DNA from 3 places in the Micromonospora sp. NPDC023869 genome. Region 1 is predicted to be linked to each of the others. Evidence: riboswitches for the same ligand, from Rfam matches in the RefSeq annotation. Region 1 holds a riboswitch; each other region holds the start of a gene.
The links. A riboswitch is a leader RNA that binds a small molecule or an ion and turns the genes downstream of it on or off. The one in region 1 is predicted to bind cobalamin.
Positions count from the first base shown of each region.

Region 1 (10,593 bases):
CGGTCGAGGCGGGCACCATCGGCCTCGGGCTCGCCCGGTACGGCTGTTGGGACCACCTGCACCGACTCGCCGAGGGGACGTTCGCGGCGTCGGCCCTCTTCGCCGAGCACCGCCTCCCCGAGGTGCTCAGCGGCCTGCCCCGCGACACCTTCCCGCACCCCGGGGTCTATCCGAACTCGTGTTCCCCGCAGGCGTGGTCGGCCAGCGCCATCGTCGCGCTGGTGCAGGCGTTGCTCGCGCTGCGCCCGGCCGCGCCGCTGCGGGCGATCCTCGTCGACCCGCACCTGCCGCCATGGCTGCCGGACCTCACGCTGGAGGGGGTACGGGTCGGCGGGCACACCTTCGACCTGACGGTGCGACGTCGACCGGGCGGGCGGACGTCGGTGCGTACCCGGGGTGACCGGATCGCCGTGCTGCGCCGCCCCACCCGTCAGGCGTCGGCCACCCGGCGGCACCGCCCCTGACGACCGTGCCGGTGGTGGTGCTCAGGAGAAGCGGTCCGGGTCACCGGCGCCGACCCGGACGATCTCCGGCTCGCCGTCCGAGAAGTCGATCACCGTGGTCGGCTCGGTGCCGCACTCCCCCGCGTCGACCACCGCGTCCACCGCGTGGTCGAGGCGTTCCTTGATCTCCCAGCCCTGGGTCATCGGCTCCTCGTCACCGGGCAGCAGCAGGGTGCTCGACAGCAACGGCTCGCCCCACTCGTCGAGCAGCGCACGGGTGACCGGATGCGCGGGGATGCGGACGCCCACGGTCTTCTTGCGCGGGTGCAGCAGCCGACGCGGGACCTCGCGGGTGGCCGGCAGGATGAAGGTGTAGCCGCCCGGGGTGGCCGCCTTCACCGCCCGGAACACCGCGTTGTCGAGCTGCACGAACTGGCCGAGCTGGGCGAAGTCCCGGCAGACCAGGGTGAAGTGGTGACCGCTGTCGAGCTGGCGGATCTCCCGGATCCGGTCCATGCCGTCCTTGTTGCCGAGCCGGCTGCCCAGCGCGAAGCAGGAGTCGGTCGGATAGGCGATCAGGCCGTCGCGCCGGACGATGTCGATCACCTGACCGATGAGGCGCGGCTGCGGGTTGTCCGGATGCACGTCGAAGTACCTGGCCATGGCCCGAAGCTTAGGCCGCCGGGAAGTGTCGCATTGGCGACAGTGGCGGCCTGCGGTCACGCGTCGACGCCCATCGTTGTCGGTATGGTCGGACGAGCCCACGACGGCGGCTACCGCGACACCTTCCGACACCCCGCGACACCCACACCCGTCCGGATCACCGTGCTCGTCTTCGGCGTACTGGCGCTGCTGTTCGCGCTGGCGACCGCCCACCGCGCGGTGGTCGACGGCGGTTCGCTCGGCGCCGCCGTCTTCTTCGCCGTGATGGCCGTGTCGTGCACGCTGGTCGCGGTCAGCCTGGCCGCCCGCCGCCAGTGGGCGCCCTATCCGGCGTACGCGCTGACCGGTCTGCTGGCCGCCGCCTCACTCGGCCTGTGGGGCGCGATCACCTGCGTCGGTGCGATCCTGCTGTTCTGGGTGCTGTGGGCGCTGAACACCCGGGTCTCGCGGGACTGGTTCGGTCGGCGCGGACGGCTGCGGTGAGCACGACGCACCGACCGGTGCCATCGGCGAGGGCGCGCCGCGTCACCGGACAGGCGGGTCGTCCCGCCCACGCCGGTCACGGCGGCCCTCCCCGAACGGGATCGGCGCGCCGCTAGTCGGTCGTCGAGGACTCCGTCTCCGGCTCCTCGTCCGCCTCGGTCGCCGCCGCCTTCTCGGCGTCGGTCTTCTCCGCGTCGGCCTTCGGCTTCTCCGCCTCGGCCGCCGGGTTCTTCCAGGAGAACTCGATCTCGATCGAGTACTCGTCCTTGCCCTCCTGCTCGATCTCCAGCTCGCAGTGCACCTGGTCGGCGACGGCGATGGTGCCGGCGGCGCCGTAGAAGACCTGCCCGCTCTCCACCTGGCTCGCCACCTGCCGCAGCCACGCGGCCAGGTCCGCCCGCGACACCGTCCGCTCGTCCTCGTAGATATCCATGCCGTCATGCTGGCATTGCGGTGTCGACCGATCACGCTCAGGGTTACCCGGTCGGCGGGGTCGCAGGTGGGGTCGCCGGACCGTGCGTCGGGCGGGGTTCAGGCGGCCGGACCGGCCGCCCGCGCGTCCGTCGCGGCGGCGATCTCCCGGCGGCGGACCGCCGCGATCATCGCCGTACCGGCCGCCATCACCACACCCGCCATCAGCAACGCCCAGGACCCGCCGACCCGCAGCGTCAGCAGCGCCGCGACCAGGGCGCCGAGGCCCATCGCGACGATCGCGGCGAGCCGCCGGGCCCATGCCGCGCCCACGCCACCGGCAGCCCGGCTGTCCGCCGAGAGGTTGACCATCGTCATCGTCACCACCACCGTGGAGAGGTCCCGGATGCCGATGTGGCGGACGGCCGCCGCCTGGGCACCGAGCACCAGCGCCAACAGCCCGGTGACGACCAGCAGCGCTATCCCGTCCGGCGAACCGGTGCCGAGCCAGAGCACGGCCAGCGCCAGCGTCGACGCGCTTCCGGCGACCAGGACGAGCAGACCGGAACGGGGCAGCTTCGCCGGGCCCGTCGCGCCCCGGGTCAGCCGGGCGGCGAGTACCGCGCCGAGCATGAAGGCCAGCAGCGCCACCAGGTTGTTGAGCACCGGCAGCCCGGAGACCCCGGCCAGGCCGAAGCCGATGAAGAGCACGTTGCCGGTCATGTTGCCGGTGAAGACCCGGTCCAGCGCGAGGAAACTGACGCCGTCGATCGCCCCGGTCGCCACGGTCAGCACCAGCAGCGGTACGTCGTAGGTCTTGGTCATGAGCCTCTTCCGCAGCTCGCCGGCACCGCCGTGTGGCGCGTCGAGAGCGGCCGTGAGCAGGGCGATCGTCCGGATCGGAGTCTACGCACCGCGCCCGGCCGCGTCCCGGCGCTGCCGCGTCACGGCCCGGCGGCGGCCTCCAGCAGGTCGTCGTAGTGCTGCAACCCGTGGTCCGGCGACACGTCCGCGATGGACCAGCTCTGGTAGCCGGTCTTCGTCCTGGGCAGCTCCACGGCGTTCGCCCCGTAGGTGAGGGCGAGTTCGAGCGTCTGGTTCCAGGTCGACGCCGGGCACGGGTCCTGGTTGGCGCAGACCAGGTCGGCGGTCGCCGTCTGGTAGCTGATCGGGCCGCCCTTGCCCGCGATGTACGCCCACATCGCGTAGTAGTTGTTCGGACGGTCCGGGTACATCGAGTTGTTGCCCAGCACGCACCGAGCGCCCAGCGAGGTGCGGCAGTAGTCGATCATCTGCCGGGTGTACGGCATGTCCACCGACCCGGTCCAGGTCACCTCGTTGATCCGCTGGTACGGGTTGAACGCCAGGTAGGAGCGGGTCTGCTCCCACACGTCGTGCGCGTCGATCTCGTCGCGGTGGCACTGGTCGTCGGCCGCCCCGGTGTAGCCGGCCGCCTCCAGGCCGGGCCGGTTCAGGCTGAGCTGCCCGGTCTGCCGGATGTACGGCTCGGCGAACTCGGTGGTGCAGCGGGCGATCACCACGTCCCGGATCCGGGGCTCGTCGTCGTAGCGGGCGGCCAGCCGGTCCTGGAGGTTCTGGTAGGCCGTCCCGTACTCGCTGGTCCAGAACGCACCGATCGTGCCGGTCAGGCTGCCGCTGGTGTACCACGGGATCGGGCTGGCACCGCCCAGCGTCTTCGCCCAGTCCGGCGCGTGGATGCCGCCGACCACCCGCAGCCGGGCGTGCATGCCGGCCGCGTTCGCGGCGGTCACCGCCTGGTCGATCGCCGTGGTGTCGAGCGCGCCGCCGTGGTCGGTGCCGGCCTGCTGCTGCGGTTGCAGGTCGCTCCAGTTGACCCGGATGACGAAACTGTCCACCACCGGGGCGTACGCGCCGGTGGCCGGCTCGGCCCGGTCGACCAGGCCGCTCAGCGGCGGCTTGAGGGTGACCGCCGTCGGGGTCGACGTCGAGCGCGCCTGGGCCGGTACGGCGACCGCCGTGGCCGCCATCACCGCGGTGACGAGTACCGCGAACCTTCTCACCCGGGAACCTCCTCGTGACAGGTGGAGCCCACATGTCCGGAGGGACCCGCCTCGGGCGGCACCGCCCGGACACCCGGACACGAAGCGCCAGGATAGGGCCCGAACCGCCGGCCGTCACCGGCCAAGATCGTCGGCGGAATCCGGTGCGGCGAGGTCCGGCCGCTGGTCACCGTGCCGCTGTGTGGCCCGACCCGATACGGTGTACCGACCGATCTTCACCTGGGGGTTTCGTTGAGCCGGTTCGAGCAGATGCGGCAACGACTGCGCCGGGCGTACGACGGGGGACGCGCGTCGGTGCGCGCGGCCCGGGACCGGGACCGCACCCGGCGGGCCGACCGCGCGGAGGAACTCGCTCGGCCCATCCCCGAACCCCGCTCCGGCAACGGCGACGGCGAGGACGCCCATCCCTCGACGATCAGCCGCGACGACGCCGGGGTGCCGCACTCGTTGCGGATCGCCGCCGCCTGGTCGTGGCGGATCATCGTCATCGGTATCGTCGGCTGGGCGATGCTGCGGTTCATGGGCACCATCCGCGTCGTGATCGTGCCGCTGCTGGTGGCGCTGCTGCTCTCCGCGCTGCTGGCACCCGCCGTCGGCTGGCTGCTGCGGGCCCGCTTCCCGCGGACGCTGGCCACCGCCGTGGTGCTGATCGGTGGACTGGCCGCCGTGGTCGGCACGCTGACGATGGTGGTCAACGAGTTCATCACCGGTCTGCCCGACCTCAGCCGCAACGCGGCCGACGGCATCGGGCAGATCCAGAACTGGCTGCGCGACGGGCCGCTGAACCTCTCCGACGGCACGTTGGACCAGTACATCCAGGCCGGACAGAACTGGATCAACGAGAACACCCAGGCGCTGACGACCGGCGCGCTCTCCACCGCCGGCACGGTGGTCGAGATATTCACCGGCGCGCTGCTGGTCCTCTTCGCCATGTTCTTCTTCCTCCGCGACGGGCAGCGCATCTGGCGGTTCATCGTCGGGATGTTCCCGGTCGCCGCCCGTTGGCGGCTCGACGACGCCGGCAGGGCCTCGTGGCAGACCCTGGTCGCCTACGTACGGGCCACCGTGCTGGTGGCGTTCATCGACGCGGTGGGCATCGGCATCGCGCTGGTGCTGTTCGACGTGCCGTTCGCCTTCGCCCTAGCCGCGCTGGTCTTCCTCGGCGCGTTCATCCCGATCGTCGGTGCCACGCTCTCCGGCGCGGTGGCGGTGCTGGTCGCGCTGGTGGACGGCGGCTGGGTCACCGCGCTGTGCATCCTCGGCGCGGTGATCGTGGTGCAGCAGGTCGAGGGGAACGTCCTCCAACCGTGGATCATGGGCAAGGCGGTGGCGCTGCACCCGCTGCCGGTGGTGCTGGCGGTCACCGCCGGTGTGGTGCTCGACGGCATCTTCGGCGCGCTCATCGCGGTACCGCTGATCGCCGTGCTCAACACCGCGGTCCGGCGGCTGGCCCGACGCCTCCCACCGGCCGAGCAACCGCCGGCCCCGGAAGCGGTCGTGGTCAAGGCCAGCGCACCCTGACCCTTCCGGTCCGGGAGGACTGTCTCGGGTGTGCGGTCCGTCGGCGGTGCCCGCCGGTGGGAGGCCCCCACCGGCGGACGCCACCGGGTCAGGAGTCGCTCGTCGGCCCGCCCTCGGCGGCCAGTTCGGCGCGGACCGAGGCGGCGGCCCGGACCAGCGCGGTCAGGGCGGGACGGACCTCGTGGTAGCCCCGGGTCTTGAGCCCGCAGTCCGGGTTGACCCAGAGCCGCTGCGGGTCGACGACCGCCGCCGCCCGGCGCAGCGCGGTCACCACCTCGGCCGCATCCGGCACCCGGGGCGAGTGGATGTCGTAGACACCCGGTCCGATCCCCCGGGTGTAGCCGACGGTGGCCAGGTCGTCGAGGATCTCCATCCGGGAACGGGACGCCTCGATGCTGGTCACGTCGGCGTCCAGGGCGTCGATGGCGGGCAGCACCTCACCGAACTCCGAGTAGCACAGGTGGGTGTGGATCGCCGTGGCGTCGGCGACGCCGCTGGTCGCCAGCCGGAAGGCGGCCACCGCCCAGTCCAGGTAGGCGGTGTGGTCCCGGCGGCGCGGTGGCAGCAGTTCCCGCAGCGCGGGCTCGTCGACCTGGATGATCCGGATGCCCGCCGTCTCCAGGTCCCGCGCCTCGTCGCGCAGGGCCAGCGCGACCTGTCGGGCGGTCTCCGCCAGCGGTTGGTCCACCCGCACGAACGACCAGGCCAGGATGGTCACCGGGCCGGTGAGCATGCCCTTGACCGGCCGGTCGGTGAGCGACTGGGCGTAGCGGGACCAGGTCACCGTGATCGGTACGCTCCGGGTCACGTCGCCGTACAGGATCGGCGGGCGTACGCACCGGGAGCCGTACGACTGGACCCAGCCGTGGGCGGTGGCGGCGAAGCCGTCGAGGTGTTCGGCGAAGTACTGCACCATGTCGTTGCGCTCCGGCTCGCCGTGCACCAGCACGTCCAGCCCGAGGCGTTCCTGTTCGGCCACCACCTCGGCGATCTCGGCCCGCATCCGCTCGGCGTAGCCGGCCGCGTCCAGGCGACCGGCCCGGTGCTCGGCCCGGGCCCGGCGCAGCGCGTCGGTCTGCGGGAACGACCCGATGGTGGTGGTCGCCAGCGCGGGCAGCCCGAGGCGTCGACGCTGGGCCTCGGCACGGTGCGGGTACGGGCCGCGTCGGGTGTGCTCGGGCCGCAGCGCCTCCAGGCGGGCGCGGGCCGCGTCGTCACGCCACTGCGCCGGCGGAGGCGGAGGCGCGGCGGGCAGCTCGCCCACCCCGTCGCGCAGCACCCGACCGAGCGCGACCACCTCGTCCACCTTCTGCCGGGCGAACGCCAACCGTTCGCGCAGCCGAGGGTCGAGGTCGGTCTCGGCGGCCAGGTCCACCGGCACGTGCAGCAGCGAGCAGGAGGTGGACACCGCGACGGTGTCGGCGAGCCCGGTGAGGGTGGCGCCGACGGCCGCGGCGGCCCGCAGGTCGGTCCGCCACACGTTGCGGCCGTCGACCAGCCCGGCGACCACGGTCCGGCCCGGCAGCGCGCCGTGGCCGGCGAGCCGGTCCAGGTCGCCGGGTCCGGCGACCAGGTCCAGACCGATCGCCTCGATCGGCGTGTCCAGCAGCGCGGGCAGCGCGTCGCCGAGTTCGCCGAAGTAGGCGGCGACGAACAGGCGGGGCCGGTGGGTCAGCGCGCCGAGGCGGGCGTAGACGGCACCGAGGTCGCGGATCTCTGCGTCGGACCGGTCGCCGACGTACGCCGGTTCGTCGAGCTGCACCCACGGCACCCCGGCGTCGGCGAGCGCGGACAGCAGGTCGGCGTAGACGTCGGCCAGGTCGTCCAGCCGGTCGAACGGGCGGAACCCGTCCGGCGCGTCGGCGGTGGGCTTGGACAGCAGCAGCAGGGTCGCCGGGCCGACCAGGACCGGACGCGTGGTGATGCCGAGCTCCCGGGCCCGCCCGTACTCGGCGAGCGGCTTGTCGGCCCGGGCGGCGAAGGCGGTGTCCGGGCCGATCTCAGGCACCAGGTAGTGGTAGTTGGTGTCGAACCACTTCGTCATCTCCAGCGGCGGCTCCTGCGCGGTGCCGCGTGCCATGGCGAAGTAGGTGTCCAGCTCACCGAGGCCCCGCCGGCGGAACCGGTCGGGTACGGCGTCGACCGTGACGGCCGCGTCGAGCACGTGGTCGTAGAGCGAGAACGTGTTGGACGGTACGGCGGACAGGCCGGCGTCGTGCAACGTGCGCCAGGTCTGTTCGCGTACCTGTGCGGCGGTGGCCCGCAGGGTCGGCTCGTCGACGCGGCCGGCCCAGTAGCCCTCGACCGCGGTCTTGAGTTCACGACGCGGGCCGATGCGCGGATAGCCGAGCACGGTGCTCGTGCCGAACGGAGTGGTCATGTCGCCAGGGTTCCCTTCCCTCGAGGTCCGGCGGTACGGCTCCGGGGAAGGCTGGGGAGGGCACGGCGCGACGACCGGCCTCGCCCTGGCCCTCCCGCGAGGCCGACGGCGGCGTGCGCGGCTGCGCACGCGGCACGGGCAGGTCTTCGGACTCGTGGGCGCGACCGGCTGGGCCGGTCTCCTACTGGCCGTCGCTTCCCGGACAGGTGTCCAGTGCGTGTGACGGCGGTCGTTCCCACTCACCGCTGCGGGGCAGTCCCGGATTCACACCGGGTTCCCTCTTACGACGCTCCGACCGGACGGCCGGGGCGAACCAGTACCGCTTCGGATCCTAGCGTCCGGATCGCGCCCGACGACCGTCGCGCCGGTGTGATGTCCGCGCCGCGACGCCGGGTCGAGCGGCGGGTGAACAACGACTCATCCGCCTTCCGCTGGCGTGATCTTGGTGTTAGTTTTTGCAAAGACTTGGCAAGAACAACGACTTTGCGTGGGAGTGCGGTGAGCGTCACCACCCTGCCGACGAGCCGGACGGACGTGCTCGGCGTGGCGGCGCAGCGCCGTCGGACCGGCCTCTGGCTGCTCGCGCTGACTATCGGCCTGCTCCTGACCGGGCTGGTCGCGGTCGGTGCCGGGGCGATCGGCATCCCCCCGCTCACGGTGGCCCGGATCATCGGGCACCAGCTCCTCGGGGTGCCCGGCGAGGTGACCTGGACCGGGCCGCAGCAGGCGATCGTCTGGCAGGTCCGGCTGCCCCGGGTCCTGCTCGGCATGCTGGTCGGCGCCGGGCTGGCGGTCTGCGGGGTGGCGTTGCAGGCCATGGTCCGCAACGTGCTCGCCGACCCGTACCTGCTCGGGATCAACTCCGGCGCCTCCAGCGGCGCGGCCGCCGCGATCCTGTTCGGCGCGGGCGCCGGCTTCGGCCAGTACGCGCTATCCACCAGCGCGTTCGTCGGCGCGCTCGGCGCGTCGCTGCTGGTCTTCCTGATCGCGCGCAGCGGCGGCCGGGTCACCTCCATCCGGCTGCTGCTGGCCGGCGTCGCCGTCGGGTACGCGCTGTACGCCACCACCAGCTTCCTGATCTTCGCCTCCGGTTCCGCCGAGGGCGCCCGGTCGGTGATGTTCTGGCTCCTCGGGTCGCTGGGCCTGGCCCGCTGGAACGCTCTGCTGCTGATCGCCGCGGTGGTGCTGATCGGCACCATCGGCTACCTGACCGTCGTCGGGCGGCGACTCGACGTCCTGGCCATCGGCGACGAGACCGCGCACACCCTGGGCGTCTCGCCGGACCGGTTCCGGCTCCGGCTGCTCGTGCTGGTCTCGCTCAGCGTCGGCATCCTGGTCTCCGCCGCCGGCAGCATCGGGTTCGTCGGCCTGGTCGTGCCACACCTGGCCCGACGCATCGTCGGCGCGCCGCACGTCCGCGTGGTGCCGGTGGCCGCGCTGCTCGGGGCGATCCTGCTGGTCTGGGCCGACGTGCTGGCCCGGGTGCTGCTGGCGCCGCAGGAGATTCCGATCGGCATCATCACCTCCCTGCTCGGCGCTCCCTTCCTGCTGGTCCTGATCCGCCGTCTGCACGCCTCCGGTGCCTGAAGAGCCCACCCGTCAAGGAGAAACGATGTTGAAGGCAACCCGCCTCGCCACCGCCGCCGCCTCCGCGTGCGTGCTGCTCGTCGCCGGGTGCGGCGGCACCGCCGACGGGCCGACCGAGGCCGGTCCCGGCTATCCGGTGACGGTGACCAACTGCGGCGTGGACGTCACCTTCGACGCCCCTCCGCAGCGGGTCGTGCTGCTCAAGAGCGCCGCCGTGCCCTACCTGCACGCGCTCGGCGTCCTGGACCGGGCCACCGCCCGCGCCGGGCAGTACCCGAAGGAGTACTACGACGCGGCCACCCAGGCCGAGCTGGATCGGATCCCGCTGCTGACCGACAAGACCGACACCAGCGGCCACCTCCAGATCTCCAAGGAGGTGGTGATCAGCCAGGAGCCCGACCTGGTCCTCGGCGAGGTCGACAACCTCTCCCGCGACACCCTGGAGGCGGTGGACATCCCGCTGCTGGAGGAGCCGGCGATGTGCCCGGACAGCACCGCCGTGCCGAGCTTCGACGACATCTACCGGCAGATGGAGACGTACGGTCGGGTGTTCGGCCGCCAGGCCGAGGCGACGACCGCGGTCACCGCGCTCAAGGACCGGATGACGAAGGTCCAGGCCGAGGCGGGCACCTCGTCCGGGCGTACCGCGGCGGTGCTCTACCCGACCGTCGGCGGCGGCACCACGTACGCGTACGGCACCGGGAGCATGGCCCACCCGCAGTTGGAGGCCGCCGGCTTCCGCAACGTCTTCGGCGACGTCAAGGATCGGGTCTTCGAGGTCACCGTCGAGGAACTGCTCGGCCGCAACCCGGACGTGCTGATCCTGCTCTACGGCGACGGCGACCCCCGGGCCGTCGAGCAGGGTCTCACCGGACTGCCGGGCGCGCAGCAGCTCAACGCGGTCCGCAACGGCCAGGTCATGACGCAGCTGTTCAACTTCACCGAGCCGCCGACGCCGCTGTCGATCGACGGCCTGGAGCGGATCGTGCAGCGGTTCCGGGAGCAGCCGTGATCGAGGCGACCGGCGTCACCTGGCGCTACGGCGCGAACCCGGTCATCGACG
Region 1 is NZ_JBVHKD010000010.1:146,484-157,076, forward strand. It holds gene ACZ31C_RS24940 (amylo-alpha-1,6-glucosidase) at 1-464, shown strand, start outside; gene ACZ31C_RS24945 (L-threonylcarbamoyladenylate synthase) at 486-1,106, opposite strand; gene ACZ31C_RS24950 (hypothetical protein) at 1,191-1,589, shown strand; gene ACZ31C_RS24955 (amphi-Trp domain-containing protein) at 1,702-2,022, opposite strand; gene ACZ31C_RS24960 (YoaK family protein) at 2,121-2,825, opposite strand; gene ACZ31C_RS24965 (hypothetical protein) at 2,945-4,042, opposite strand; gene ACZ31C_RS24970 (AI-2E family transporter) at 4,292-5,563, shown strand; gene metE (5-methyltetrahydropteroyltriglutamate--homocysteine S-methyltransferase) at 5,652-7,943, opposite strand; cobalamin riboswitch at 8,064-8,276, opposite strand; gene ACZ31C_RS24980 (FecCD family ABC transporter permease) at 8,442-9,530, shown strand; gene ACZ31C_RS24985 (ABC transporter substrate-binding protein) at 9,556-10,542, shown strand; gene ACZ31C_RS24990 (ABC transporter ATP-binding protein) at 10,539-10,593, shown strand, end outside.

Region 2 (10,593 bases), on a different contig from region 1:
GCTGTCGGAGGTCGCCCGCACGACGCCGGGCGTCGCGGACGGAGAGCGGCAGGGGTGTCCAGCCGGCGACGCGGCCCAACTCGATCAACGGTGGTGCCAGGTCGATGTCGGCGAGCACGGCGTCCGGTGGCCCGTCGAGGACGGTGCCGTCACCGGGCAGATAGAGCAGCCGGTCGGCGTACTGCACGACGCGTTCGAGCCGGTGCTCGGCCACCACCACGGTGACGCCGAGGTCGTGGACCAGGCGGGTGACGGCGGCCAGGACGTCCTCGGCGGCGGTCGGGTCCAGCGCCGAGGTCGGTTCGTCGAGCACCAGCACCTGCGGGTGACTGGTGAGGACCGCGCCGATGGCGACCCGCTGCTGCTGCCCGCCGGAGAGTGTCCGCAGCGGCCGGTCCCGGAGCTCGGCGATGCCGAGCAGGTCGAGGGTCTCCTCGACGCGCTTGCGCATGACCGGCGCGGGCAACGCGAGTTGTTCCATGCCGTAGGCGAGTTCCTCCTCGACGGTGTCGGTGACGAAGCCGGCGAGCGGGTCCTGACCGACCACGCCGACGACGTCGGCGAGGTCACGCGGCGGATGTGCCCGGGTGTCCCGGCCGTGCACGGTCACCGTGCCGTACAGGGTGCCGCCGGTGAAGTGCGGCACCAGGCCGTTGATCGCCCGCAGCAGCGTCGACTTGCCCGCCCCGGTGCGCCCGGCGACCAGGCACAGCTCGCCCTCCGGGATGTGCAGACAGACGTCGCGCAGCATCGGCTCGCGGCTCTCCGCGTACCGGACGGTGACCCGGTCGAAGTCAATCATCGGTGCGCCTCCGGCTGGGCGGTGTCGCGAGGCGACGGGTGGTCGGTACGGCCGCTCGCCGCCGGTGGCACGGGCAGCGGTCGCGGGGCGGGGTTCGCCGTCGGCGCCGGTGGGGCCAGCCAGGCCGGTGCCACCGCCACCAGCACCGCGAGCACCACCAGCGGCGTCAACTCCGGCCAGGTGAGCGGACTGACCGGCGGGTAGAGCCGGTCCGGGTCCACCGTGCCGGCCATCGTCATCACCGCAGCGGTGGCCAGGCCGCATCCGGCGACGGCCAGCTCGGCCAGCCGCCACCGGTCGGGGCGGTAGCGACTGCGCCGCACCTGACGCCCGGCCAGCAGCATCCCGGCCACCGCCGTGGCCAGGCCGGCGAGGAGCATCGGCAGACCGAGGTAGCCCGGCACGGTCGCGTCGAGCAGGCCGTACGTGCCGACGCAGACACCGACCAGCCCGGCGAGCACCAGGGCACCGGTGAGAGCACGCCGACCGGCAGGTACGGCGGCGGTGCGTCCGTAGCCGCGCGAATCCATCGCCGCCGCCAGGGCGAGGGACCGGTCCAGGGCGTCGGCCAGCACCGGCAGGGCGATGCCCCGCAGCGCGCGCAGGCCACGCCCGGGAGCGCCGCGCAGTCGACGGGCACGGCGGACCCGCAGCACGCTCTCGACCAGTTGCGGTGCGACCGACAGGGCGACCACCACCGCCGTGCTGACCGCGTACAGGGCGCCGGGCACGGCCTTGAGCAGCCGTTTCGGGTTGGCCAGCGCGTTGGCGGCACCGAGACAGATCAGCATCGTGGCCAACCGCAGCCCGTCGTAGAAGCCGCCGAGGAGCTGTTCGGCGGCGACCGGCCCGAACAGCCGGATACCCGCCGCCCAGGCCGGCAGAGGAATCTCCGGCAGGTGGAGCAGGACGTGGTCGCCCTGACCACCGCCGAAGACGAGCCGGAACAGCACCCGCATCGCCACGATCACCGCACCGAGCACGAGGTACATCCGGAACGCCAGCGCCCAGGGGGCGTCGCCGCGACGGCGGACCACCACCAGCGCGGCCGCAGCGACGATCATCGCCAGCGGCAGCGGATTCGTGGTGTGGCTGGCCGCCGTCGCCAACCCGAGCGCCCAGCACCACCACGCGCCCGGGTGCAGGCTGCGCGGCAACCGGCCGGTCCCGGCGGACCGGGCCCTGGACGGCACCGACACCCGGGTGGGTGGGCCGCTGTCGACGACGGCCCGGTCAGTCATCCGGTTCGGCGGTCCGCCGACGACGGGCCGCGAGGACACCTCCGCCGACCAACGCGACCAGCAGGAACACGCCGGCCAGGGTGCCCAGCGGCAGGCCGTCGCCGTCCCGGGCCCCGGTGACCTCGACCGGCGGGAGCGATCCCGTCGGGTCGGTCGGTGGCGCGGGCGCGGCACCCAGCGGCGGGACGACGCTCCCCGTCGGCGGCACGTCCGGTGGCGGGCCGGACGCATCGCCGGTCGGCGCGACCGGGGCCGGGGCGGCGGGCGTACCGGCCGCACCGGTCGGGACGCCGACGCCCGGCGCCACGGGTGCGCCTGCGGCCGGCGGCGGGACCACGGGCGGCGGGGCGCCCGGCGGTGGCGGGGCGGGTGCGGGTGGTGGCGGGGCCGGTGCCGAGGTGCGGGGCGGCGGCGGTGCCGCAGGTGTGGTGCGCGGGGGTGGTGCCGGCCGGTTCGGTGCCACCGCAGGCCGGGGTGCGTCGTCGGCGCTGCGGTTGAAGGAGAACGACCAGCCTTCGAAGCTGCCCGCCGGTGGCTTGCGGTTGAGGACCCCCCGGTCGCTGTACGTCCACGAACCGCCGTCCGGCGCGTGCCAGTACGACCAGTAGGCGCTGGCCGGCGGGGTGTCGACGCACTTCTCCGTGGCGGTCGAGGGTTTGCCCTCGATGCGGCAGATGAAGCCCTCGCCCCACCGCAGGGTGCCGGCGATCTGGAACCCGGCGTTCTTCAACGCGGCCAGACCGGTGGCCTGGTCGCCCGGGGCGCAGCGGACCACCACCCCTCCGCCGAGTTCCTTGAAGTCGACCACCACGGTCACCCCGTTGGCGTCCGGGCAGTGGCCGGCGCGACCGGCGGCCTGTGCCGGAGCCGCGCCGAGGGCCGTGCTCGCGGCGGTCACCGCGAGCACCAGTGCCGCGCGGATCGTCCGGCCGCTCATGTGGCCCGCCGACGGCCCAGCACCAGCAGCACCGCTCCCCCGCCGACGAGCAGCAGCGCGGTGAGCACGTACCCGCCGATGGCCACGCCGGTGGTGGGCAGGCGTCCCGGTCCGCCCGCGACCGGGCTGGTGCTCACGGTCGGTGTGGCGACCGGTGTGGACGGCGTGTCACTCGGGGACAGACTCGGCGTCGCGCTGGCGGTGGGCGGATCGGTCGGCGTCGGTGGCGTGCTCGGCGTCGGTGACGCGGTCGGCGTGGGCGAGCCGGTGGGCGTGGGCGACGCGCTGGCCGACGGGGTGGGACCGCCGGTGGGCGGCGGATCGAGACCGATCCGGCCGAGCGGCACCTGGGCCAGGCCGAGCAGCGCCTGGGCGGTGGCGCGACGCCACTGGTCCCGGAGGTTGTCGGTGATGCCCGCGCCGACCGCCTCGGTCAGCGCGTCGGTGTTGTAGGCGATGGCACCGGCCTCGGTCGCGGCGGCACCGCCGTTGCCCGTGTTGATCTGGAGTGCCGCCAACGCCTCGGCGGCCCGCTTCGCCTCGCTGTCCCGACCCGCTGCGGCCAGGGCCTGCCCGGCGAGGCCGGTGCTGTTGGAGTTGGCGCCGCTGGTCGGCCCCGAGCCGCCGAACGACCCGTCGGCGCGTTGTTGTGCCGCCAGCCACTGGGCACCGCGCTGGGCGGCGTCGTCCGCGCCGTCGGCCCCACTGGCCAGCAGCGCCTGGACGGCCATCGCGGTGGAGTCGACGTCGAGCGTGGCGTTGCTCTGCGCGTCGCAGCTCGCCGACGGTGCGCCGTCCGCGTCGGGATAGAGCCGGAAGCCGCCGGCCGCGCACTGCTGGCGGACCAGGAAGTCGGCCGTCTCCTGCGGTGCGCCGCCGCTGCGGGCCAGCCCGAGGAGGGCGAAGCTCTGGTCGAAGGTGTTGGACGGGTCCTGCCCGGACGCCTCGGTGGTGCGGCTGGTGATCCGGCCGTGCTGGTGGCCGGTGTCCGCGCCGGAGATCAGCGAGAGGGTCTCCGCGCGCAGGTCCCAGCCGCCGAAGTCGGTCGGGTCGCCACCGGCGGCGGAGGCGGCGTAGAGCAGCTTGGCGGTGGCCCCGCCGTCGGTGAAGCCCTCGATGCCCCAGTCGTCGTAGCTGTTGTAGGAGCGCACGTTCGCGGCGATCTGTGCGGTCGCCGCCTGCCGGGTCGACGCGTCGACGCCGGTGGCCGCGAGGGCGAGCACGCCGTCGATGGTGAGGCCCCAGTCGGCACCGCCGAACGGGCCGGGCAGGATGCCGTCGGCGTACTCGCCGGCGAGCCAGCGCGCGGCGTCGCCGGCGGCGGCGGTGTGGGTCGCGGTCGGTGCGGCCACCCCGCCCAGCGGTGTGGCGACGACGACGGCGAGCGCGGTGGCGGTCGCGGCGCCGAGTCCGGCGCCGACGCGCCGGAGCGAGCAGGAGAGCATGAGGGGTGCCTTTCGCAGAGCGGTCGGTGAAAGCTCCGGAAGGCACCGGCGGCATCCCGTACACGTGGTCGCGACGAGATGCCGAAAGTCGGCTACCCGGACCCCACCCTGTAGACCTCGACAGTGGAAGCCGCTCGTCCTGTTCGGGGCATTCCGGCTCGCGAGACAGAGCTCGCTCACGGTTGCGGGTCAGCGCCGGCTTCGACCGGCTTCCCCCCGAACGGGACGCATTCAGTTGTGGCCCGGCACGCCGGGTGTCGACACCGTACCGCCCGGTCGCCCTACGGCGCCAGACGGCGTCGACACCCGGCGGGCGCGTGGCCCGTCAGGCAACCCGCAGGTCAGGGGGCGGTGATGCTGGGTGCCGTGCCGGTGCCGAAGGACCATCCCTCGACCGTGCCCGGCGCCGGGTTGTAGCTGGTCGCGCCCAGCGTGCTGTAGGTCCAGGCGGCGCCGCTGCCGGAGGCGTGCCAGTAGGACCAGTACGCGCTGGCCGGCGGGGTGTTCACGCAGGGCTCGGTGGCGGCGGTCGGCTGGCCGTTGATCCGGCAGATGAACGCCAGACCCCATCGTTGGGTACCGGTCACCGCGAAACCCGCGCCCTGGAGGGCGGCCAGGCCGGTGGCCGGGTCGCCGAGCGCACACGCCACCTGGACGCCACCGCCGAGCGGGCCGTAGTCGACCACGACGGTGACCCCGGTCGTGCCGGTGCAGGCGGCGGCGTGGGCGGCGCGCGGTGACGGTTCGACGGCGATCAGGCCGAGCGCGACGACGGCCGCTGCCAACAGGCCGGCGAACCACCGGCGGACGGGACTCTGGACATGGGACATGGGCACTCCTTCGTCTGAGGAACGGGGATCGGTGCGTGGTCAGGGGCAGGGCAGGGTGGGTGCGCCGGTGGCGGCACCGGCAGAGGAGAGCCGCGCGTAGCCGGTGCCGGTGACACCGAGGACGGCCTGGGTGGTGGCGCGGGTGGCGGTGCCCGGGTCGAAGACGCCGCCGTCGAAGTCCACGGCACCCCGGTCGGCCGTCGGCGCGGCGCAGCCGACCTGCAACCCGGTCAGGAAGATCCGGGCCCGCAGCCAGGCCAGCGGTCGGCCACCGTCGCGCAGCGCCTGCGCCGCCAGTCCGGTGCTGTTGGCGTTGGCGATCCCGTCGGCGTTGGCGAACCCGCCGTCGACCCGCTGCACCGACACCAGCCAGCGCAGTGCCGCGGCGGCGTCGGAGTGCCGTCCGGCGGCCCGCAACGCCTGCGCCGTGAGGGCGGTGGCGTCCACGTCGGAGTCGCAGACCGGCTGCGCCGGCAGCACCGGGTAGCCGCCGTCCGGGCACCGGGTGCCGACCAGCCATGCGGCGGCCGACGGGGGCACGCCCGCCACGGTCCGGCGCAACGCGAGGATGGCGAAGGACTGGCTGAACGCGTTGCTGTAGTCACCCCACGCCGACCGGTCGGTGAAGCGGCCGTCGGGCGCCTGCAACCCGCGCAGCCGGGTGACGAGGTCCACTCCGCCGACGTCGGTCGGGTCGCCGCCGCGTACCGCGACGGCGAGGGCGAGCTTGGCGGTCGCGCCCGCGTACGCCTCGGTGGTGCCGTCGCCGACGTAGCCGTCGCGGACGTCCGGCCGGGTGACCCAGGCCAGCGCCGACGCGCCGAAGTCGTCGGCGACACCGGCGGCGGCGAAGGCGAAGACCGCGTCGAGGGTCAACCCCTGGTCCGGGTATGCGACGCCGTCGAAGACGGTCTCGAATCGTTCCCCGTCGACCAGTTGGCGGGCCAGCCAGCCGGCGGCCGCGTCCGAACGGACGCCACCCACCTGGGCGGGGGCGGCGATCGCCGGACCGGTGAGAGTCAGGGTCAGGGTGAGGGCGGCGAGCACGCCGCAGAGCAGGGTGAGCAGGCGGTGCCGGCTCAGGCGGACGACCATCGGGCGCGCCTTTCCGGCCCGGCGGTCGTCAGAAACCCGGCCTACCCGTCAGGACGTGGCTGGCCGGCCTCCGACCCGTGGGCCACGACGGGTGAGGAGCAGGGGCGCGGGTACGGCAGGTATTCGGGCTCGCCACCGGGGTTACCCCCGGCGGCCCACCGTTGCGGGCCAGCGCCGGACTTCGACCGGACTTCCCCCACACGTGACCGCGGCTGTGGAATTGTCGGGCCAGTCTGATCGGCCCTCGCCGTCGCTGTCAATGTGCGACGGCTCGCACGCCGTGCGTCACGTCAGCTCCCGATGTCGGTGCTCGGGGCTATCGTCCGGCCATGACGAACAGTGATCTTAAGGTTCCCCCGACGCTGCCGACGGCCGAGGAGGAGGACCGCTTCTGGGCGCTGGTGGAGCAGGCGTGGGCCGCGCTGGGGCCGGAGCCGGCGGCCCTGCGTCGCGCCCTGATCGACCGCGACCCCGCGCACGACGACGGATACGCCATCGACCGGTGGCTCGGCCCCTTCCTCGATGAGCTACGCCGACTCTCCGCCGACCTGCCCCGCACCGAGCTGGTCGCCCTCGACCGGGTCGTGGAGCGCAAGCTGTACGACATCGACCGCGCCGACATCCACGAGATCACCGACGGTTCCGACGACGGCTTCCTGTACGCGCGTGGGTACATCGTGGCGCTGGGTCGGGAGTTCTATGAGGCGGTCCGGGCGAATCCGGTGACGGCGGTGCTCGACGCCAGCTGCGAGAGCTTCTGCTACCTCTTCTCCCACCTGCATCACGAGCGGTTCGGTGACTGGCCGGAGACCGGCTCGGGGATCAGCCGGGAGTCGTACAGCAATTCGGCCGGCTGGGCCGACGCGTAGCGCCCGGGTCGGCACGACCAGGACGCCACCGGGCCGACGTCGCTTGTGAGGTATGTTCGGTTCAACGCGCTCAATGCCACACACACGCTATCGGCGTATGCACATAAGTGAGCAGACGATCAACCCCCGCGACCGGCACCGTAGTGCTTCCCGAGTCGCGAGGGAGGTGATTTTCATGAAGAAGCTCACGGTTCGCCGGCTGGAGTCGGTGAAGACCAGCGCTGTCGCCGCTGCGTGTGTCGTCTCCTGACGGTGACACGCCACCTGAAGGCCGGCACCCGGACGGCAACTCCGGGTGCCGGCCTTCATCGATCCGCATGAGATGAGCGAAAAGGACGACTGACCATGGCCGGCTACCCACCAGACACACGTGTCCGAGTGCGCCCGTTCGACCACCGCACGGAGGGCGACACCGTCATCATCGGCGATGTCGAGCGGCAGGTGTTCCTGTCGATCCCCGCCGAAGGGCTGGATCTGCTCCACTCGCTGGCCGCCGGCAACTCGGTGGGCGAGGCGGTCCGCCAGTACGAGCAGAAGTACTCCGAGACGCCCGACATCACCGACTTCCTGGACGCGCTGGGCGACGAGGGCTTCGTCGAGGTCGACGGGGAGGCCGCCGCACCCGGCTCCGCCCCGGCCCCCGCCCCGGCCGCGACGTCCCGCCCCCGGCGCAGCTGGAGCCTGAACTGGCTCAGCCCGACGGTGGCCCGTCGCATGGTCAGCCTCCCCGTGCTGCTGCTCTGCGTCCTGATCATCGCGGGCGGCGTGTATCTCGCCGCCGACGATCCCGACCTGCTGCCCACGCCCGGTGAGACGCTGCTGTTCCCCATCCACTTCGCGGCGCTGACCTGGGCGACGTTCATCCTCACCCTGGTCGGGGTCGCGATCCACGAGGCCGCGCACATGGTCGCGGCGCGGGCGGCGGGCGTACCGTCGCGGCTCGTCATCGGCAACCAGATGTACATCCTGGTGGTCCAGACCGACATGAGCACGATCTGGATGGCGCCGAAGCGGCAACGCTTCGTCGCGTTCATCGCCGGGACCCTGGTGGACGGCGTGCTCGCCTCGTCCTTCGTCTTCGCCCTGTGGGCGGGCCGGCAGGGCTACCTGCAACTGCCGGAGTGGGGCGCGCTGCTGCTCACGGCACTGCTGTTCACGTACCTGGTCCGGATCATCTGGCAGACGTTCCTGTTCCTGCGGACCGACGGCTACTACATCGTCGCCACCGCGCTCGGTTGCCGGAACCTGATGTCCGACACCGAGGACTACCTGCGCAACCTGGTCGCGCGGATGGTGCGGCGCACGCCCCGGGTGGACCAGTCCGGCCTGCCCCGGCGGGAGATGCGCGTGGTGCGCTGGTACGCCCTGGCGTGGATCGGCGGGCGGTTCATGGCCCTGCTCACCCTGGTCTTCGTCGGGATCCCGCTGCTGTGGGGCTTCATCTACCAGTTCCTGCTCTTCGTCTCCGGCCAGGACTCCATGATGGGGTCGTGGGACTTCGTCACCATCGCGGTGATCAGCTTCCTGCTCGACGGCGGCGGACTGCTGCTCTGGGGACGCAGCCTCTATCAGAGTGCGCGGGAGCGACGTCGCCGGCACGACGTCCGGTCGGCCCGGGAGCAGGCCCGCGCGGCCACCCCGAGCACCGCGAGCCCGACGGTCGTGGAGCCGAGCGGCCGGCAGTGACCCTTCGCTTCCTCCGACTCCCACTCGCGGCCGACCGTGGTCGCGGGTGGGAGTCGGCGGCGTACGGGTGCCGGTCGGTGGATGGCGGGTGGCGCTCAGGCGACGGCGTCGGGGCGACCCAGCCGGCCCGGCCCCAGGCCCATCCGTTCCATCAGGTAGTCGACGATCAGGCGCGGGTCGGCGTGGATGGACCCGCACGCTGTTTTCCGGATCATCCCGCGATCGGTGAAGCGTTGCAGGAACAGTCCGACCCGGGAGCGGGTCGTGCCGATCATCGCGGCGTAGTCCTCGTGGCGCAGCTTGAGACCGATCCGGATGGTGCGTCCGGAGGCGGTCCCGAACCCCTGTGCCAGGTCGAGCAGGCGCATCGCCAGGCGCGCCTCGCAGTCGGATGTGGTGTGTTGCAGCAACAGCGAGCGGTGCCGGCGTGCTTTCAACATCTGGCTGCGCAACCACACGTCGCAGATGTTCGCCTCGTCGAGCAGGTCCCGCATGGCGACGTTTTCGAGCACGATCAGATTCGTGTCGACCACGGCGGCGGGAATGTACTGGTTCGGCATTCCGGGAAGCGAATCCTCGCCGAAGTACTCGTTCTTCGACAACATGTCGATAATGGTCCGGCGGCCGGTCGGAGAATAGTGTTCCAGGAATATCGCGCCACTGTCGATGAAATAGACACGACCGTCCGCGCCGTCCGTCTGCAACAGCTCGCCGGCCGCGAGTGCGACCCGCCGGGCCGCCACGGGATGTGCATAGAGAGCGGATCGCACACCCTTCATCAGGCGGAGCGTCAGCTCGGAGCCGCGCGGCACGAGCATGTCGTCCAGGACGCTCGTGGCGGTCCGCGTGCTGGCCAGGGTCATCTCCGTTCACCGTCCCGATGTCTCGTCAGCGCGGTGGGTGCCCAGGGATCGCGCCGGATCATCAATGATCTTGGCGTCCGTTCCTGATACGCTAGCGAGTCGCCCGGCCACCCGTCAGTCGCGCGTTTTACCGGCACCGACGGACCGAACGGTTCCTCAGGTATGGCCACCCGGCCAGGATGGGTCCCATTCGACACGGGAGTCAACCCGTGAAATGACCGCTCGCACCGCGTATTGCCCACCGCGTGAGGGCGTCCCGCACGACGTGGCAGGCCACCCCGACTGGTGTAGCATGTCGGGTCCAGGCACCGCACCGAAAACGACACACGCGTACCCGGCGAGCCGGGTCAGGCGTACGCGAGCAGGAAGTCGACGGTGCCGGTGCCGCCGGGCTGACCCGGCGGGACGGTCAGCCCCGGCTCGCTGTTCAGGACATAGAAGCCGCCGTTGCCGATCAGGCGGGGGGTCACCGCCATCGCCTGGGCCGCCATGCTCGCCCCGGTCGGTCGCACCACGCTGTCGAGCAGGAGCCGGAAGAGGTTCTCGTTCAGGTTGGCGACGTGCAGGACCCGATAGGAACGCGGGGCGGGGGCGCCGGTGCTGGTCAGTCCCCAGATCGGCACGATCTGGTCGCGCCACCGGGCCGGGTTGTTGGTGATCGACGCCTCGTGGTTCTGCAGTTGGGACTGGATGCCCGAGTGGATCCCGGCCAGGTGGATGTGGAGCTGGTCCTGCTGCCGGATCGTCGGGTCGGCCGAGTTGATGCCGAGGCCGACGTGCGGATAGACCACGTGTCCGGGCTGGCCCGGTTGGGCGTTGAGCCAC
Region 2 is NZ_JBVHKD010000006.1:281,822-292,414, forward strand. It holds gene ACZ31C_RS19165 (ABC transporter ATP-binding protein) at 1-802, opposite strand, end outside; gene ACZ31C_RS19170 (CbiQ family ECF transporter T component) at 799-2,043, opposite strand; gene ACZ31C_RS19175 (hypothetical protein) at 2,036-2,980, opposite strand; gene ACZ31C_RS19180 (prenyltransferase/squalene oxidase repeat-containing protein) at 2,977-4,425, opposite strand; gene ACZ31C_RS19185 (hypothetical protein) at 4,767-5,261, opposite strand; gene ACZ31C_RS19190 (peptidase) at 5,295-6,350, opposite strand; cobalamin riboswitch at 6,448-6,576, opposite strand; gene ACZ31C_RS19195 (DUF4240 domain-containing protein) at 6,680-7,219, shown strand; gene ACZ31C_RS19200 (hypothetical protein) at 7,598-8,905, shown strand; gene ACZ31C_RS19205 (Crp/Fnr family transcriptional regulator) at 9,001-9,768, opposite strand; gene ACZ31C_RS19210 (CDP-diacylglycerol diphosphatase) at 10,116-10,593, opposite strand, start outside.
Region 2: another riboswitch for cobalamin. It lies ahead of ACZ31C_RS19190 (peptidase); the one in region 1 lies ahead of metE (5-methyltetrahydropteroyltriglutamate--homocysteine S-methyltransferase).

Region 3 (10,593 bases), on a different contig from region 1:
CCTCGGCGAGCATGTCCTTGACCTGCTGCTCCATCTCGGCGTCGAAGAGGTCCGGCTCCTCGGCGCGGACGGTGTCGACCACGTCGAAGGCGAAGGCCATGTGCATGGACTCGTCGCGGAACACCCAGTTGGTGCCCGAGGCGAGTCCGTGCAGCAGCCCCCGGGAGCGCAGGAAGTAGACGTAGGCGAAGGCGCCGTAGAAGAACAGGCCCTCGATGCAGGCGGCGAAGCAGATCAGGTTCAGCAGGAAGGCCCGCCGGTCCTCGCGGGTCCGCAGCTCGCGCAGCGCGAAGATGGAGTCGATCCACTTGAAGCAGAACTCGGCCTTGCGGGCGATCGACGGGATGTTCTCCACCGCCGCGAACGCCTCGAACCGTTCCTTCTCGTCCGGGACGTAGGTGTCCAGCAGGTTCAGATAGAACTGGACGTGCACCGCCTCCTCGAACAACTGCCGGGAGAGGTACAACCGCCCCTCCGGCGAGTTGACGTGCTGATAGAGGTTGAGCACGAGGTTGTTGGCGACGATGGTGTCGCCGGTGGCGAAGAACGCCACCAGCCGGGACACCAGGTGCTGCTCGGCCGGGGAGAGCTTGGCCAGGTCGGCGAGGTCGGAGTGCAGGTCGACCTCCTCCACCGTCCAGGTGTTCTTGATGGCGTCCTTGAAGCGGTCGAAGAACTGCGGGTAGCGCATCGGGCGCAGGGTCAGGTCCATGCCGGGATCGAGCAGCAGGTGCCGCTCCCCCATGCCGGTGCCGGTGCTGGTGCTGGTCTCGGAGACGGTGGTCACTGGCATGCCTCGCAGCTCTCGGGGTTCTCCAGGGAGCAGGCCAACGCCTCGTCGTCGCTGACCGCCACGACCGGCGTGACGCTCGGGGTGACGGCGACGGTGGCCTGCTGGATCCGGGTCGCCGGACGCGACCGCAGGTAGTAGGTGGTCTTCAGCCCGGACTTCCAGGCGTACAGGTACATCGAGGAGAGCTTGCCGATGGTCGGCGCGCTCAGGAACAGGTTCAGCGACTGCGACTGGTCGATGAAGGGGGCGCGGGCCGCCGCCAGGTCGATCAGCGCCCGTTGCGGCAGCTCCCACGCGGTCCGGAACAACTCGCGTACGTCTGCGGGCAGCTCGACGACGCCCTGCACGGAACCCTCGGCGCGCTTGATCTGCTCCCGGATCGCGGCCGTCCACAGTCCCCGCGCCTTCAGCTCGCGGACCAGGTAGGTGTTGATCTGGAGGAACTCGCCGGACATCGTCTCGCGCTTGAACAGGTTGGACACCTGCGGCTCGATGCACTCGTAGCAGCCGGCGATCGAGGCGATGGTGGCGGTCGGCGCGATCGCCACCAGCAACGAGTTCCGCAGGCCGTGCCGGCCGATCGTCTCGCGCAGCGCGGCCCACCGGTCGGGCTGGCCGACCTCGGCGCCCCACAGGTCCGGGTGCAGCTCACCCCGGGCGGCGCGGGTCTGCGCGTACGCGGGATGCGGGCCGAACCGCTCGGCGAGCCCGGCCGAGGTCTCCAACGCGGTCAGGAAGATCTCCTCCTGCACGCGGGTCGACAGCTCCCGGGCGGCCGGGGAGTCGAACGGCAGGCGCAGCGTGAAGAACGCGTCCTGCAACCCCATCAGCCCGAGCCCGACGGGGCGCCAGCGCGGGTTCGACGCCGCCGCCTGCTCGGCCGGGTAGTAGTTGATGTCGATCACTCGGTCCAGGAACACCACGGCGGTCCGCACCGTGGCGCGCAGCCGCTCCCAGTCGACCCCGTCCGCGGTGACGTGCGCGCCCAGGTTGACCGAGCCGAGGTTGCAGACCGCCGTCTCGGCGTCGTCGTTGACCTCCAGGATCTCGGTGCAGAGGTTCGACAGGTGGATGGTGTTGCCCCGGGCGCCGGTCTGGTTGGACAGCCGGTTCGAGGCGTCCTTGAACGTCATCCACCCGTTGCCAGTCTGCGCGAGCGTCCGCATCATCCGGCCGTACAGGTCGCGGGCCTTGACGGTCTTGACCGCCTTCTTCTCCGCCGCGCGGTACGCCTCGTCGAACGCCTCACCGAACAGGTCGGGCAGCTCGGGGGCGTCCGACGGGTCGACCAGCGACCAGTCCCCGTCCGCCTCGACGCGCCGCATGAACTCGTCCGGGATCCAGTTGGCGAGGTTCAGGTTGTGCGTACGCCGGGACTCCTCGCCGGTGTTGTCCCGCAGTTCGAGGAACTCCTCCACGTCCGGGTGCCACGGTTCGAGGTAGACGCAGGCCGCGCCCTTGCGACGGCCGCCCTGGTTGACGGCGGCCACCCCGGCGTCCAGCGTCTTGAGAAACGGCACGATGCCGTTCGACCTGCCGTTGGTGCCCCGGATCAGCGCGCCCCGACCGCGCACCCGGGACCAGGAGATGCCGATGCCACCGGAGAACTTGGACAGCTTCGCGACCTGGTGGTAACGCTCGTAGATGGAGTCGAGTTCGTCGCGCGGCGAGTCGACCAGGAAGCACGAGGACATCTGGGTGTGCCGGGTGCCGGAGTTGAACAGCGTCGGCGAGCTGGGCAGGTAGGCCAGGCTGGACATCAGCCGGTAGAAGCCGATCGCCTCGCCGGGCGTCTGCGACAGGCCGCAGGCGACCCGCAACAGCCAGTACTGCGGCGTCTCCACCACCAGTCGGGTCTGCGGGTGCCGCAGCAGGTACCGGTCGGCGACCGTGCGCAGCCCGAAGTACTCGAAACGCAGGTCCCCGGCCGGGTCGACGGCGTCGTCCAGCTTGCGCGCGTTGCGGGCCACGAACGCGGCGGTGTCGTCGCCGATCAGGCCCAAGCCGTGTGCGTACCGGATGGACTGGCTGAAGCTGGCCACCTGCTGCCCGCGGACCTCCTTGTCCACGTACGCGGCCAGCAGTCGGGCCGCCAGCTTCGAGTACTGCGGCTCCTCACCGATCAGTTCGGCTGCGGTCTGGATGGAGAGCTTGTCCATCTCGGCCGTGGTCGCGCCGTCGTACAGCCCGCTGATGGTCTTCGTCGCCACCCGCAGCGGGTCGATCTCGTCCAGGTCGGCGACCCACCGCTCCACCGCCTTGACGATCTTGTTGACGTCCACCGGCTCGGTGTCGCCGTTCCGTTTGCGGACCTGCATGACGTGCCGGCGTTGCTCCGGCCCCGCCTGCTCCTGGGTCACCGTCATGTTCCCCCTCCTCACGCCTGTCCCCGAGATCGTCGGGTCCGCGCGGGAGGACGCCGCCGGTCACCGACGGCACTGCTGCCGTGACTGACCAGCTCCTGGCGTCGGCCGTCCCACGCGGCCTTCGACCGCCGCACACGTCGCGTGCGGCGCGCTGGCAGGTCTTCGGACTCGTGGGCCTGGTGCTCGCGCCTACTGGCCGTCGCTTCCCAGACCTGGCGGGTCCAGTGCGTGATGACGGCGGTCGTTCCCACTCACCGCTGCGGGGCAGTCCCGGATTCCCACCGGGTTCCCTCTTGCCTCGACCGCCGTTTCAGTGGCGGTCGAACCAGCTACGGGGCACACCATATATGGGTACGGTGCGGAGATGGCAACACCAGATGCTGTGCCGGGCGTGTCGCGTGCCAGATGACGGGCATCCCGGCGACCGACGGCCGGGTACTCGATCATGCCCACTAGCATCGTCGCGTGCAGACTGCGGCCGGGCCCGGCGACCGACGGACACTGCTTGACGTCCTCGTCCAGGCCGCGGATCGCGCACCCGAGCAGATCATCGTGCACGTGCGCGACGACGGCACCGAACGCACCGTCACCGTCCGAGAGTTGCGGGACGAGTCGCTGCGGGTGGCGGGCGGCTACCGGGCCGCCGGAGTGGTCCCGGGCACCCCGGTGATCCTGGTCGCCGACGCCGGGGACGACTTCCAGCCGCTGTTCTGGGGGGCGCTCGCCGCCGGGCTGGTCCCGGTGCCGCTGCCACCCGAGCCGACCCGGGTACGGGCCGTCCGCGAGCTGCTCACCGACGCGGTGACCGTGCTGGACGACGCCACCGAGGCTGTCGCCGACGGGCTGGCCGGCCCGGTGCTGCGGCTGGCCGACCTGCGGACCGGCACCCCACCGGAGGAGCTGTTCGCGGCCGACCCGACCGACGTGGCGTTCCTCCAGTTCTCCTCCGGCAGCACCGGCGCGCCGCGCGGGGTGGAGCTGACCCACGCCAACGTGCTGGCCAATGTGGAGCAGTCCCGGCTGGCCAGCGGCGCCGGACCGGACGACGTGCTGGTCACCTGGATGCCGTACTTCCACGACATGGGGTTGATCGGCACCCACCTGACCCCGCTGGCCATCGGGTGCACGCAGGTCCGCGTACCTCCGATGGCGTTCGCCAAGCGCCCGGCGCTGTGGTTCACCGCCGCGCACCGGCATCGCGCGACCCTGCTCTCGGCGGCGAACTTCGCGCTGGCACTGGCGGTCCGGCGGGTTCCGGCGGATCTCCTCGCCACGCTCGACCTGAGCCGGGTCCGGTGCGTGGTGGTGGGCGCGGAGCCCATCTCCCCCACGGTGTGGCGGGCCTTCCTGGCGCACGTCCGCCCGGCCGGGCTCGCCCCGGCCGCCCTGCGACCGGTGTACGGCCTGGCGGAGGCGACGCTCGCGGTGACCTTCCCGCCGCCCGGGGAGGTCGCCGCGCCGCTGGTGCTGGACCGCGCCGCGCTGAGCCGGGGTCGGGCGGTGAGCACCGCGCCGGGTACGCACGCGGTGGAGCTGATGGACCTGGGGCACCCGGTGCCCGGCTGCGAGGTGCGCGTCGTCGACGAGCGGCACCGGCCGCTGCCCGAGGACCGGGTGGGCCTGATCGAGGTACGCGGCCCGAACGTGGCGCGCGGCTACCACCGGGACCCGCAGGCCAGCCGGGAGACCTTCGTGGACGGTTGGCTGCACACCGGTGACCTGGGTTTCCAGCGCTCCGGCCGGCTCTGCGTGACCGGCCGCGCGAAGGACGTGATCTTCGTCAACGGTCGGACGTTCCACGCCCCCGACCTGGAGGCGGTGGCCTCCGCGACCGTCGGGTTGCCGGCCACGGTGACGGCGGTGGTCGGCTGCACCGACCCGGACACCGGCGGCGAGCGGATCGTGGTGTTCGTGGCCTGGGCGCGACCGCCGGCCGGGGCTACCGTGGTGCTCGACGCCACGCGGGCCCGGGTCGCCGAGGCGGCCGGGCACGACGACGTACGGGTGCTGCCGCTGCCGCCCGGCGCGTTCGCCCGGACCACCAGCGGCAAGTTGCGGCGGCGACGGATGCGCGAACGCTACCTGGCCGGCGACTTCGCCGACCGGGAACGCCGCTGGCACCCGGCGGGACCGAGTGCGGCGCACCGGGTGGCCGAGCCAATGCCCTCGGGGCCGCTGTCCCGGCGACGGGTCGAGCAGGTCGTCCGGGCGGTCTGGGCCCGGGTGCTGGACCGGCCCGCCGACACCATCGCGGCGGACGACCGCTTCCTGGCCATCGGCGGGTCGTCGCTCACGGCGATGGAGGTGCTGGCCGGGCTGGAGGACGCCCTCGGCACCACGTTCGATCCGGCGGACCTGCGGGACTGTCCCACCGTCGCCGCGCTGACCGACCGCATCCTGGCCGGGCCGCCCACGACCCGACCGGCACCGCCCGACGGGCTCGCTACGGCGTCGCAGGACGCCCGCTCCGGTGCGACACCGCTCGCGGTCATCGGGATGGCCTGCCGCTTCCCGGGTGCCGACGACCCCGACGAGTTCTGGCGCGGACTCGTGGACGGCGTCGACGCGGTGCGGCCGGTCCCGGAGCACCGGTGGACGCCGCAGGACGGCCGGTCCCGCTGGGGGTCCTTCCTGGACGATCCGATGCAGCTCGACGCGGACTTCTTCGGGCTCTCCGACGAGGAGGCCCGGCTCACCGACCCGCACGCCCGACTGTTCCTGGAGATCGGGTACGAGGCGCTCGAACGCGCCGGGTACGCCGGGCCGCGTCGGCAGGGCCGTCGCGTCGGGGTCTTCGCCGCCGTCGGCGAGAGCGCCTTCCCGGAGCTGCTGGCCGCCGCCGGTCCGGTCACCGCACCGGCGGCGCTGGTCGGCAACCTGCGCAACCTCGTGGCGGCCCGGCTGTCGCAGGCACTGGACCTGGCCGGTCCGGCGATCGTGGTGGACACGGCCTGTTCCTCGGCGCTGGTCGCGCTGCACCTGGCCGCGCGCAGCCTGGCCACCGGCGAGTGCGACATCGCGGTGGTCGGCGGGGTGAACCTCAATCTCACCGAGACCGCCTACCGGCTGCTGGACGCCGCCGAGGCGCTGTCGCCGACCGGGCGGTGTCGCGCCTTCGACGCCGACGCCGACGGCTTCGTGCCCGGCGAGGGCGGCGCGGCGCTCGTCCTGTGCCGCCCGGACGACGCGTACGCCGCCGGGGACCGGGTGCTCGCCCTGGTCGCCGGCACCGCCGTGGGTAACGACGGCCGGTCGCTCAGTCTGCTCGCCCCGAATCCGCAGCGGCAGTGGGAGGTCATCGCCCGCGCGTACGCGGACGCCGGGCTCGACCCGGCCGCCGTCTCGTACGTCGAGGCGCACGGCACCGGCACCGGCCTCGGTGACCCGGTGGAGGCACGGTCGCTGGCCGCCGCGTATCCGCGCCGCCCCGACGGCACGCCCCGCTGGTTGGGGTCGGTCAAGACCAACCTGGGACACCTGCTCAACTCCGCCGGCATGCCGGCGCTGCTGAAGGTGGTGCTGGCCCTGCGGCACCGGCAGTTGCCGCCGTCGCTGCACCACGTCCGACCGTCCACCCGGTACGACCTGGACGCCGCCGGCTTCACGGTGGTCACCGAGGCACGCCCGTGGACCGCACCCGGACCGTTGGTCGCCGGCGTGAACGCGTTCGGCTTCGGCGGCACCAACGCGCATGCCGTCCTGCGCGAGGCGCCGCCCCAGGAGCCCGTACCGCCGCCGGACGGCACCGGCGTGCACCTGGTGACGCTCACCGCGCGATCGGCGTCCGCGCTGCGGCGCAGTGCCCACGACCTCGCCGCGCACCTGCGCGCCCGGGGCGACCTGGACGTGGCCGACGTGGTCGCCAGCGCGGGGACGGCCCGCGACGACGCGCCGTACCGGCTGGCGCTCGTCGCCGACGGCACCGGGCTGGCCGACCGGTTGGCGGCGGCCGCGACCGCGTACCGGGACGAGCCGGTCCACCGCCGCCCCCGGATCGTCTTCGTCTTCCCGGGCGACGGTTCCCCGCCGGCCCTGGCTGCGGTCCGCGACCTGCACGACCGGCTCCCGGTCTTCCGGGCCCTGCTGACCGGGGCCTGCGCCGCCGCCGGGCCGGTGGCGGGACGGCCGTTGCTGTCCTGGTGCCTGAACGACGGGCCGGACCGGTCGGACCGGCGGATCACCGCCCCGGTGCGCGTGGTGGTGGCCCTGGCCCTGGCCGGACAGCTCGCCGCCTGGGGGGTACGGCCCGACGCGCTGCTCGGACACGGGGTCGGTGAGCTGGCGGCAGCCGCCGCCGGGGGCGCGCTGGGCGTCGCCGAGGCGGTCCGGCGGTCCGGCGCGCTCGCCGATCCGGCCGCCGCCGAGGACGGCCACGCCGACCGGGACGACGACGGGTACGCCCTCGCGGCACTGCGGGGCGTGCCGGTGTTCAGCCCGGCGGCCGGGCGGTGGGATCCGCCGGACCCGCTGCGGTGGGCCACCGGGGCGGCGAGCGGAGCGCAGTGGCACGCGGCGTGGCGACGGCTCCACGACGACGGGTACGACACTGTGGTCGAGCTGGGCGTCGCCGACGGCACCGCCGACCTGACGGCGGCCGGGATCGGCGCAGTGGAGGCGACGCACCACAGCGGCGGCCAGGGCGACGAAGAACCCACCCGGCGCCTGGTCCGGATGATCGCGGTGCAGTGCGGGCCGACCGGTGCGGTGCCCAGCGGTGCTGCGTCGTTGCTGGCCACCGCCGGGCGGCTCTGGGCTCGGGGTGGTCCGCTCGACCGGCCCGCCCTGTACGGCGGGCGGCAGCGGGTGCCGGTGCCGACCTACCCGTTCGCGCGTCGCTCCTTTCCGCCACCGGGGGCGGCGCACGCCGTACCCCTGCACGTCGTGGCCTGGCGGGAGGTGCCGGCGGCGGTCGGCGTACCGGCCCGGCGGGTGTGGCTGCGCGGACCGGGGATGGGGGGTCCGTTCGCCGACGACCTGGCCGCCGCGTTCACCGCCGACGGGATCGCCGTCCGCACCGGCCCGGCGGTCGGTGCGGACGGCGACATCACCGTGCTGCTGGCCGGGGCGGCGGTAGACACGCCGGACGTGGCCGCGCTCGACGCCGCCGTCACCGCGCAGGTACGCGCCGTCCGCGCCCTGATCGACGAGGGGGTCGACCGGCCGGGCCGGCTGGTGGTGGTCACCGAGGACGTGCACGTCACCGGCGCAGCCGAGGAGCGGGGGCGGCCGGCGCAGGCGGTGTTGGCCGGACTGGCCGCCGCGCTCGCCGACGAGCGTCCCGGCCTGCTCGTGCACACCGTGGACCTGTCCTCGTCGGACGCTACGACAGCGAGGGTCGACGCCGTCCGCCGCGAGGTGTCCGCCGTCGCCGCAGACCCGGCAGTCGGCGACGGGCACACCTCACCCGACCCGTACGCGGCGACCGGTGTGGCCTGGCGGGGCGGACGCCGGCTGGGCCGGTTCCTCGACCCGCTGTCGTCGGCGGCTGAACAGACCGGCGACCCTGCCGGTGGTGGACCCGTCGCATCGGGCGCCGTGCACGTGATCGTCGGTGGTGCCGGTGGTGTGGGCGCGGAGCTGGCCCGGTCCCTGGCCCGCCGGGAGCAACCGACCCTTCTGCTGGCCGGTCGGTCGGACCACGCACCGGCAGCGCTGCTGGCCGAACTGACCGCGCTGGGCGCGACGGCGACCTACCACCGGTGTGACGTGACCGTGGCCGCCGACGTGGACGCCCTGCTCGCCGCCGCGCCCCGGGTGGACACCGTGTTCCACGCCGCCGGCATCGTCCGGGTCGGCACCCTGCGCACCAAGTCCGTCCCGGACGTGCTCGCCGTGCTGGGTCCGAAGGTACGCGGCACCCACCTGCTCGCCGAGGCGCTGCGGCGACACGGCCACGATCGGACCGCGCTGGTCGGGTTCTCGTCGGTCAGCGCGGTGCTGCCCGGCCTGGCCGGCGCGATCGGTGACTACGCCGCCGCCAACCGGTTCCTCGACGCGTTCGCGACTGCGCACCGGGCCACGGGCCGCCCCGTCCAGGCGGTGGGCTTCGCCGCGATCAGCGACGCCGGCATGGCCGCCCGGACCGGCAATGTCGGTGGCGGCCCCGGTGCCATGCCGGTCGACGACGCACTGCGCGCCCTGGCGCTCGCCCGACGTGTCGACGCCGCGCACGTCGTCGTCGCGGCCCGGCCGGAGAACCCGGCGACCGCCCCGACGGCCAGCGCCCCGGCGGTCACCGTCCCGGCCAGGGCTACCGTCGCTGTCGAGACCACCGCCGTCGACCTGCCGCGCGGACCGGACGGTGTGGACGGCAGACCAGGTCGGGACGAGGTGGCCCTGCTGTTGCGGCGGCTGCTCGCCGAACCGCTGCACCGGCAGCCCGACGAGATCGCCGACGACACCTCGTTCCTCGCTCTCGGCCTGGACTCGCTGGCCGCGGTGGACCTGGTCAAGCGGCTGGAGGAGGAACTCGGCCGGGAGCTGCCGGTCACGCTGTTCTTCGAGTACACCACCGTCGCCGACCTGGCCGCCCACCTCACCGGGGTACGCGCCGCCGAGGCGGTTCCACCGGTGACGCGTACGTCGGCGGCCGGGGAGCGGACTCCGGTCGAGGGCGAGCCGTTCCCGCTGACCGCCGTGCAGCGGGCCTTCCACGTCAACGAACGGCTCCACCCCACCGTGGCCAGCTTCGCCTTCGTCCAGCAGACCGTCACCGGTCCCCTGGACGCCGGACTGCTCGGGCAGGCGCTGGCCCGCCTGGAGTTGCGCCACCCGATGCTGCGGGTGCGGTTCACGCCCGGTCCGGGTACGCCGCGCCAGGTGGTCCCGCCTGTGCCGGCCCACCCGGTTCCGACCCCGGACTGGTACGCGGTGCGGTCACTCACCGAGCCGCTCGGCGAGGTACGGGAGCGGCTGTGCAACACCCCGGTCGACCTGACCCGGCAGCCGCCGCTGCGAGCGGTCCTCGTCCGGGAGGCACCCGACCGGGCCCACCTGATGCTGGTGCTGCACCACGCCGCCGGGGACGGGTTCAGCCTGAACCTGCTCAGCGAGGAACTGTGGGCCGACTACACCGCCCTGGCCCACGGCCGTACGCCGGTGGCCCGACCGCCGGCTCCCGGATTCGACACGTACGCGCGCCAGGTGGCCGGGCCCGCGCCGGAGGACCTGGCGTACTGGTGGGACCTGCTGGCCGACGGGACGACGCTGCGGCTGCCGTTCGATGGTGACCCGGACGCGCGCCCCGGCCCGCCCCTGCTCACCATGCAGAGTGAGCTGGAGCCGGATCTGGTGGCGGCGTTGCGGGACCGGGCCGCCGAGGCCGGTGTGTCGCTGTTCCACCTGCTGCTGGCCGGGTACCTGCGCTGCCTGGCCCGCTGGAGCGGCCGGCGACGCGTGCCGGTGACGGTGGCGCGGGCCGGTCGGGACGCCCGG
Region 3 is NZ_JBVHKD010000006.1:249,203-259,795, forward strand. It holds gene ACZ31C_RS19070 (ribonucleotide-diphosphate reductase subunit beta) at 1-787, opposite strand, end outside; gene ACZ31C_RS19075 (ribonucleoside-diphosphate reductase subunit alpha) at 784-3,159, opposite strand; cobalamin riboswitch at 3,296-3,504, opposite strand; gene ACZ31C_RS19080 (amino acid adenylation domain-containing protein) at 3,625-10,593, shown strand, end outside.
Region 3: another riboswitch for cobalamin. It lies ahead of ACZ31C_RS19075 (ribonucleoside-diphosphate reductase subunit alpha); the one in region 1 lies ahead of metE (5-methyltetrahydropteroyltriglutamate--homocysteine S-methyltransferase).